DNA from 2 places in the Streptomyces sp. NPDC058045 genome. Region 2 is predicted to be linked to the other one. Evidence: riboswitches for the same ligand, from Rfam matches in the RefSeq annotation. Region 2 holds a riboswitch; the other holds the start of a gene.
What was found. Region 2 has a riboswitch for glycine ahead of gcvT (glycine cleavage system aminomethyltransferase GcvT). Riboswitches for the same ligand answer to the same signal wherever they lie in the genome.
Positions count from the first base shown of each region.

Region 1: another riboswitch for glycine. It lies ahead of gcvP (aminomethyl-transferring glycine dehydrogenase); the one in region 2 lies ahead of gcvT (glycine cleavage system aminomethyltransferase GcvT).

Region 1 covers NZ_JBHVRR010000049.1:9,529-13,938, forward strand. The annotation lists gene ACFVST_RS23960 (DNA polymerase IV) at 1-1,063, shown strand, start outside; gene ACFVST_RS23965 (PRC-barrel domain-containing protein) at 976-1,356, opposite strand; glycine riboswitch at 1,491-1,587, shown strand; gene gcvP (aminomethyl-transferring glycine dehydrogenase) at 1,764-4,410, shown strand, end outside.
Region 2 covers NZ_JBHVRR010000035.1:18,288-22,697, reverse strand. The annotation lists gene glyA (serine hydroxymethyltransferase) at 1-754, opposite strand, end outside; gene gcvH (glycine cleavage system protein GcvH) at 797-1,174, opposite strand; gene gcvT (glycine cleavage system aminomethyltransferase GcvT) at 1,282-2,406, opposite strand; glycine riboswitch at 2,556-2,652, opposite strand; gene ACFVST_RS20880 (AAA family ATPase) at 2,963-3,610, shown strand; gene ACFVST_RS20875 (enhanced serine sensitivity protein SseB) at 3,699-4,410, shown strand, end outside.

The DNA of each region.
Region 1 (4,410 bases), on a different contig from region 2:
GGCCAAGCCGGACGGTCTGGTACTGATCGAGCCGGGCACCGAGCGGGGGCTGCTCGGTCCGATGCCGGTGCGGACCCTGCCCGGCGTCGGCCCTGCCACCGGCGACCATCTGCGGCGCGCGGGTATCACCACCGTCGCGGAGATCGCCGAGGCCGGGGAGGACGAGTTGGTGCGGCTGCTGGGGCGGGCGCACGGCACGGCGCTGTACGCGATGGCGCTGGCCCGGGACGAGCGGCCGGTGGTGGCCGAGCGGGACGCCAAGTCGGTCTCCGTGGAGGACACCTACGACCTTGACATCCATGACCGGGTGCGGATCCGGCTGGAGGTGCAGCGGCTCGCCGACCGCTGCGTGGCCCGGCTGCGTGCGGCGGCTCGCTCCGGCCGTACGGTCGTCCTCAAGGTGCGGCGGTACGACTTCTCCACGCTGACCCGTTCCGAGACGCTGCGCGGGCCGACGGACGATCCGGGGGTGGTGCGGGAGGCGGCGGCGCGGCTGCTGGAGTCGGTGGACACCACGGGCGGGGTGCGGCTGCTGGGGGTCGGCGTCAGCGGGCTGGCCGACTTCACGCAGGAGGACCTCTTCGCCCAGGCCGCGCACGCCAGATCCGAGGCCACCGGGGACACGGCCGGGCCGCTCGCGCACCCACCGGACGCCCAGCCGCCCCCCGATCAGCCACCCCGCCACGAGGCCGCGCCGGACGCCGACGACCATGGACCCGCGCGTACGGAGCCGGTCCCGGCCGAGGTCCCCCCGGACGAGCCGCACTGGATGGCCGGGAGCGATGTGGTGCACGTCGAGTACGGGCCTGGCTGGGTGCAGGGCAGTGGGGTCGGCCGGGTCACCGTCCGCTTCGAGACGCCCGGTTCACCGCCGGGCCGGGTCCGCACCTTCCGTACCGGCGACCCCGGTCTCACGCCCTCCGAGCCGCTGCCGCTGGTGCCGGAGCGGGACGGGGGCGAGCCGGACGGCGGTGGTCAGTCGCCGGAGTCCGGGCCGTCGCCCGCGAGCCGCCCGAAGTCGCGGTCCTCGGGCGGGGGAGGGGCCGCCGTGTCCAGCCCGTAGTGGTGGTAGAGCTGAAGCTCCTGCTCGGGGGAGAGGTGGCGGCCCACGCCGAAGTCCGGGGCGTCCTTCACGAGTGAGCGGTCGAAGGGCACCCGTAGTGCGCCCTCGACCAGACTGCTCGGTTCCAGCGGCACGAACGCGTCCCGGCTGAACAGCCCGGTCCTGATGGCAGCCCACTCGGGGACGCCGGTCGCGTCGTCCAGGTACACCTCGTCAATGGTGCCGATCTTCGTCCCGGTGCGGTCGAAGGCCTTGCGGCCGATGAGTTGGCGCGGATCGATGTCGGTCTGCACAGGCACTCCCGCTGCTCGCAGCACGTCCGTCACGCGGACGAACTCCTCCGTCACCACTACCAAAAGGCAGAATGCGGCGGGCGGCCACTCGGGGGATCGGTGACAGTGCCCGCTGGTAGGCTGGCGGTGGCTGCCGACCCCGTGCGGGAGAGCCCTCCGGCCCAGGCCGGGGGGCGCCGAAGGAGCAAATCCTCCCCGGAAACTCTCAGGCACAAGTACCGCACGGACGAGGTCACTCTGGAAAGCAGGGCGGGAGTCCACGGCCTCCGCTCTCACCGACGGTGAAAGCCGGGGCGCTCCGAGCGGACCGGTGAAGCTCTCAGGTCGAGATGACAGAGGGGGAGGCCGTACGGGCACCCGTGCCGTGGTGCCCTCACAGGTCGCGTCAGACCAGGAGGCCTCCGCATATGACCGCCAACCGCATCCCGCTCGCCAAGCTGGAACAGGGCACGCCGTTCGAGCAGCGCCACATAGGCCCCGACACCGAAGCCCGCGCCAAGATGCTCGCCCATGTCGGCTACGGCTCCCTCGACGAGCTGACGGCCGCCGCGGTACCCGATGTGATCAAGCAGGCGGCGGCGCTCGACCTGCCGGACGCCCGTACCGAGGCCGAGGTCCTCGGGGAGCTGCGCTCGCTCGCCGACCGCAACGAGGTCCTGGACTCCATGATCGGCCTCGGCTACTACGGCACCCACACCCCGCCGGTCATCCTGCGCAACGTGATGGAGAACCCGGCCTGGTACACCGCGTACACGCCGTATCAGCCGGAGATCTCGCAGGGGCGGCTTGAGGCGCTGCTGAACTTCCAGACGACGGTGGCGGAGCTGACGGGGCTGCCCACCGCCGGGGCCTCGCTGCTGGACGAGAGCACCGCGGCCGCCGAGGCGATGGCGCTGTCCCGGCGCGTCGGCAAGGTCAAGAACGGTGTGTTCCTGGTGGACGCGGACACTCTGCCGCAGACCATCGCCGTGATCGGTACCCGGGCCGAGTCGGCGGGCGTCGAGGTCGTCGTCGCCGACCTCTCCGAGGGCATCCCCGCCGAGGTAGCCGAGCGCGGGGTGACCGGGGTGCTGCTCCAGTACCCGGGGGCCTCCGGTGCGGTGCGGGATCTGCGGCCGGTGATCGAGCAGGCCCACGGGCTGGGCGCGGTCGTCACCGTCGCCGCCGATCTGCTGGCGCTCACCCTGCTCACGCCGCCCGGTGAGCTGGGTGCGGACATCGCCGTCGGCACCACCCAGCGGTTCGGGGTGCCGATGGGCTTCGGCGGGCCGCACGCCGGATACATGGCGGTCCAGGAGAAGTTCGCCCGCAATCTGCCGGGGCGCCTCGTCGGTGTCTCCGTCGACGCAGACGGGGACCAGGCGTACCGGCTGGCGCTTCAGACGCGGGAGCAGCACATCCGGCGGGAGAAGGCCACCAGCAACATCTGCACCGCGCAGGTCCTGCTCGCCGTGATGGCCGGGCTCTACGCCGTCTACCACGGGCCGGACGGGCTCCGCACCATCGCCCGCCGCACCCACCGGTACGCGGCACTGCTCGCCGCGGGGCTGCGGGCGGGCGGGGTCGAGGTGGTGCACCAGGACTTCTTCGACACCCTGACGCTGCGGGTGCCGGGCCGGGCCGGGCAGATCGTGACGGCCGCCCGCGAGGAAGGGGTCAACCTCCGCCTCGTCGACCAGGACCACGTCGGCGTGGCCTGTGACGAGACCACCACCCGCGGCCGGCTCTGCGCGGTGTGGACCGCCTTCGGGGTGGAGGCCGACGCCGCGGCGCTGGACGAGGCGACCGGGGACGCGCTGCCCGCGGCCCTGCTGCGCACCGGCGACTACCTCACCCACCCGGTGTTCCACCAGCACCGCTCCGAGACGGCCATGCTGCGCTATCTGCGCCGCCTCGCCGACCGGGACTACGCGCTGGACCGGGGCATGATCCCGCTCGGCTCCTGCACCATGAAGCTCAACGCCACCACCGAGATGGAGCCGGTGACCTGGCCCGAGTTCGGCGCGCTGCACCCCTTCGCCCCCATCGGCCAGGCGCAGGGCTACCTCACCCTCATCCGCGAGCTGGAGGAGCGCCTCGCCGAGCTCACCGGCTACGACAAGGTGTCCCTCCAGCCCAACGCCGGATCCCAGGGCGAGCTGGCCGGCCTCCTCGCGGTACGCGGCTACCACCGGGCGAACGGCGACACCGGCCGCACCGTCTGCCTCATCCCGTCCTCCGCGCACGGCACCAACGCGGCGAGCGCGGTGATGGCGGGCATGAAGGTGGTCGTGGTGAAGACCTCCGAGGACGGCGAGGTCGATATCGAGGACCTGCACGCCAAGATCGACCGCCACCGGGACGAGCTGGCCGTCCTGATGATCACCTATCCGTCGACGCACGGTGTCTTCGAGGAGCATGTCGCCGACATCTGCGCCGCGGTGCACGACGCCGGCGGCCAGGTCTATGTGGACGGCGCCAATCTCAACGCGCTGGTCGGCCTCGCCAAGCCGGGCCACTTCGGCGGTGACGTCTCCCACCTCAACCTGCACAAGACGTTCTGCATCCCGCACGGCGGTGGCGGTCCCGGCGTCGGCCCGGTCGGTGTCCGCGCCCATCTGGCGCCGTATCTGCCGAACCACCCGTTGCAGCCGGCCGCCGGACCGGCCACCGGTGTCGGCCCGATCTCCGGGGCGCCGTGGGGGTCGGCCGGGATCCTGCCGATCTCCTGGGCGTATGTGCGGCTGATGGGCGGGGCGGGGCTGAAGCGCGCCTCGCAGGTCGCGGTGCTCGGCGCCAACTACATCGCCAAGCGCCTGGAGCCGCACTACCCGGTGCTCTACACCGGCCCCGCGGGCCTCGTCGCGCATGAGTGCATCGTGGATCTGCGGCCCCTCACCAAGGCGACCGGGGTCAGCGTGGACGATGTCGCCAAGCGCCTCATCGACTACGGCTTCCACGCGCCCACCATGTCCTTCCCGGTGGCCGGCACGCTGATGATCGAGCCCACCGAGAGCGAGGACCTGCGTGAACTCGACCGGTTCTGCGAGGCGATGATCGCCATCCGCGCCGAGA
Region 2 (4,410 bases):
AGTTGATCTTCTTGGCGAGTTCCGCGGTGGACAGGATGACGCCGCCGCGGGGGCCGCCGAGCGTCTTGTGGGTGGTGGTGGTCACCACATGGGCGTGCGGTACCGGCGAGGGGTGCAGGCCCGCCGCGACCAGACCGGCGAAGTGCGCCATGTCCACCATCAGATAGGCGCCGACCTCGTCGGCGACCCGGCGGAAGGCCGCGAAGTCGAGCTGGCGCGGGTACGCCGACCAGCCGGCCACGATCAGCTTCGGCTTGGCCTCCTTGGCGAGGCGCTCCACCTCGGCCATGTCGACCTGGCCGGTGTTGTCGTCGACGTGGTAGGCGACCACGTTGTAGAGCTTGCCGGAGAAGTTGATCTTCATGCCGTGGGTGAGGTGGCCGCCGTGCGCCAGATTCAGCCCCATGATGGTGTCGCCCGGCTTGAGCAGGGCGAACATCGCGGCGGCGTTGGCCTGGGCACCGGAGTGCGGCTGCACGTTGGCGTGCTCGGCGCCGAACAGCGCCTTGACGCGGTCGATGGCGATCTGCTCGACCACGTCGACGTGCTCGCAGCCGCCGTAGTAGCGGCGGCCGGGGTAGCCCTCGGCGTACTTGTTGGTGAGCACCGAGCCCTGCGCCTCCATGACGGCGACCGGAGCGAAGTTCTCCGAGGCGATCATTTCGAGGGTGGACTGCTGGCGGTGGAGCTCGGCGTCGACGGCGGCGGCGACATCCGGGTCCAGCTCATGGAGGGGAGTGTTGAGAAGCGACATCACGATCCCTATCGCGTCGGTCTCGGTAGCGCCCGGGCGGGTTCAGTTGCCCGAGAACGCGGCGTACTCGTCGGCGGAGAGCAGGTCGCCCGGCTCCTCCGAGACACGTACCTTGAACAGCCAACCGCCCTCGAACGGGGCGGAGTTCACCAGCGAGGGGTCCCCGACCACATCGTCGTTGGTCGCGGTGACCTCGCCGGTGACCGGCGCGTACAGGTCGCTGACCGACTTGGTCGACTCCAGCTCACCGCAGGTCTCGCCCGCGGTGACGGTGGAACCGACCTCGGGGAGCTGGGCGTAGACGACATCGCCGAGCGCGTTGGCCGCGTACTCGGTGATGCCGACCGTCGAGACGCCGTCCTCGGCGCCCGAGACCCACTCGTGCTCCTTGCTGTAGCGCAGTTGCTGGGGGTTGCTCATGACCTGAATTCTCCTGTACGCGGGGCAGTGCTGGTGAACGGATGGTCTTGCGATGCGAGACGGAGCGTATGGGCCGCGTCACGTCCCCCGTGCGAGGGGGTGCGGCGTCACTTCTGCCGCTTGTAGAAGGGGAGCGCCACGACCTCGTACGGCTCGTGGCTGCCCCGGATGTCGACGCCGACACCGGTGGTCCCGGGTGCGGCGTGGGCCGCGTCCACATAGGCCATGGCGATGGGCCTGCCGAGGGTGGGGGAGGGGGCGCCGGAGGTGACCTCGCCGATCACCTCGCCGCCGGCGACCACCGGGTACCCGGCCCGCGGCACCCGGCGGCCCTCGGCGACCAGGCCGACCAGCTTGCGCGGCGGCGCCGACTCGGCCCGCTTCGCGGCCGCCGAGAGCGCGGCCCGCCCGACGAAGTCGCCCTCCTTCTCGAACTTCACGACCCGGCCGAGACCCGCGTCGAAGGGGGTGAGCGCGGTGCTCAACTCGTGCCCGTAGAGCGGCATTCCGGCCTCCAGGCGGAGGGTGTCGCGGCAGGACAGACCGCAGGGCACCAGGCCCGCGTCCGCCCCGGCGTCGGTGAGCGCCCGCCACAGCTTTTCCGCGTGCTCCGGCGCCGCGAACAGTTCGAAGCCGTCCTCGCCGGTGTACCCGGTGCGGGCCAGCAGCACCGGCACCCCGGCGACGGTGGTGGGCAGGCCCGCGTAGTACTTCAGGCCGTCCAGGTCGGCGTCGGTGAGGGCGGCCACGATGCCGGGGGAGGCGGGGCCCTGCACGGCGAGCAGCGCGTAGGCGTCCCGGTCGTCGCGGACCTCGGCGTCGAAACCGGCGGCGCGCTCGGTGAGGGCGTCCAGGACGGTCTGCGCGTTGGAGGCGTTGGCGACGACGAGGTACGTCGGGTCCTCAGTGTCGCCGAGCCGGTAGACGATCAGGTCGTCGAGGATGCCGCCGTCCTCGCGGCAGATCATGGTGTAGCGGGCGCGGCCGGGCTTGACGGTGGCGATGTTGCCGACCAGGGCGTAGCCGAGGAGGTCGGCGGCCTGGGGTCCGGTGACGGTGATCTCGCCCATGTGGGAGAGGTCGAAGAGCCCGGCGCGGGTGCGGACGGCGGTGTGCTCGTCACGTTCGCTGCCGTAGCGCAGTGGCATGTCCCAGCCGGCGAAGTCGGTCATGGTGGCGCCGAGGGCGCGGTGCACCGCGTCGAGGGCGGTACGGCGAGGGCTGTCGGTCATGGGCGCTGCTCCCGGAGGCGTGACGGCGAGGACGTTCCTCCCCATCTGTCATCGGAACCTGAGAGGTTCGCCGGGAGGCCCGTGCGGCGGATCCCGGCTTGCACCGTGGGTGGGGCCGCCGTGCCGGGCGGCCCGCTTTTCAGATGTGCCTCGCCCGCGCGGTATCGGGGGCCTGAGAGATTCAAGGGAGGGACTTGCTCCTTCGGCGCCCCGGCGTGCGGCCGGGGGCTCTCCCGCGCGGATTCAAGCGGCCGGTATGGAGTTGGCGCGCTCATCATTGCACGCCGGTGCGGCCGCGCGGCAGGTGCGGGGGAGGACCGGAACGGGGGCGGGTGCGGCGGCGTTCACCTGCGCGGTCCGGAGGCCGGGAGTCCGCGGAGTACGGCAGCGCCACCGGCCTTTGCACCAGGGGGACTTGTGCCGCATTACTGTCTCTTTACACTCCTGGGGGCGCGCCCTGTGCGGAGGGCCGTCGCGGGCGGCGAGCAGGGGAGGCGGGCCGGTGGGCGGTACGGCGGACGAGGCGGTCGACGGCACGGGGGGAGCGGCGGAGGCGATGGGGCCGCCGGGACCCCGGACGCCGCTCCCCCTCTTACCCGGTCCGCGTCGGCCCCGCGTACGGGATCTGCGGGGGCTCGGCGGCTGGGGGCCCGGGTGGCTGTGGTTCGGGGAGGGGGATGTGGTGGTGGTGTCCGGGCTGCCGGGCAGCGGCAAGTCGACGCTGATACGGCGGGCGGTCGACGGGGTGTGCGTCGACTCCCAGGACACCCGCGAGAGTTGGGCCCGCCGCCTCGGCCCGCTGCTGCCGTATCCGCTGTACCGGCCGCTGGTGCGGATCGCGCACTTCGCCGGGCTGCGGCGGGTGTTGCGGGGCGGCGGCGCCGTGGTGGTGCACGACTGCGGCACCCAGCGCTGGGTGCGCCGCTGGCTCGCCCGGGAGGCCGCCCGCCGCGGCCGGCGACTGCATCTGCTGCTGCTCGACGTCACCCCCCGCACCGCACGCGCCGGCCAGCAGGCCCGCGGCCGCGGCGTCTCCCGCTACGCCTTCGCGCGGCACCGGCGGGCGCTGCGCGCACTGCTGGCCGGGCTGGAGGCGGGCACCCCGCCCCCGGGCTGTGCCTCCGCGGTGCTGCTGGACCGCCCGGCCGCGGACTCCCTGCACACCATCGCCTTCGGCCCCGGAGCGGATCCCCCCTGCGGGTAGCGAGCCGGCGACCGGGGGGTGCGGGCGGCGGGGGACCGGTTAGGGTGCGCTGGCAGCAGGCAGTGAGGGACAGGCGGTAGAGCAGAGTATGGACATACCGGGGCAGGCCATGACCCATCCCCATATGGGCTGGCCGGGCAACGAGTTGGAGGAGGTGCTCGCCGCCGGCCTGGGCGCGGGACCGTCCGCCGCGGCACGCATCCTGGAGGTACTGGGCCGCAGCCCGCTGTGGATACCGCTGCCCAACGGCGGCGGCCCGGAGAGCGGCACCCTGGACCTGCCCACCCTGGAGATGGACGGGCAGGCCTATGTCCCCGTCTTCAGCTCGGAGCAGCAGTTCCGTCAGGTGACAGGGGAGGGACTCGGGTACACGGTGGCGCCCGCGGTGGAGTTCGCCCGCGGCCTGCCGCCCCAACTCGGCATCGCCGTCAACCCGGACGGCACCGTCGGCATCCCGCTGCCGCCGCCCGCGGTGGCCGAACTCTGCCGTAGCGGACGCAGCGAACTCGACGGGCCGCTCACCGGCGGCCGGGTGCGGCTCTACCCACCGGACTGGCAGGAGGACCCGGTGGACTTCCTCTCCGCGGCCTCCGCGGAGTTCGCCGCGACGGGTGTGGTGCGTACCGCCCGCCGCTGCCTGGCCAGTATCGAGGGCGGCGACCCGGTGCTCTTCGTCGGCGTGGAACTGAGCGGCGCCGAACCGGCCGACCGGGACGCGGCGATGGACGCCCTGGGCCGGGCCCTGGGCCGGGTCCCCGTTCCCTGGCCGGTCAACCTGGTACTGCTGGACGTCACCCAGG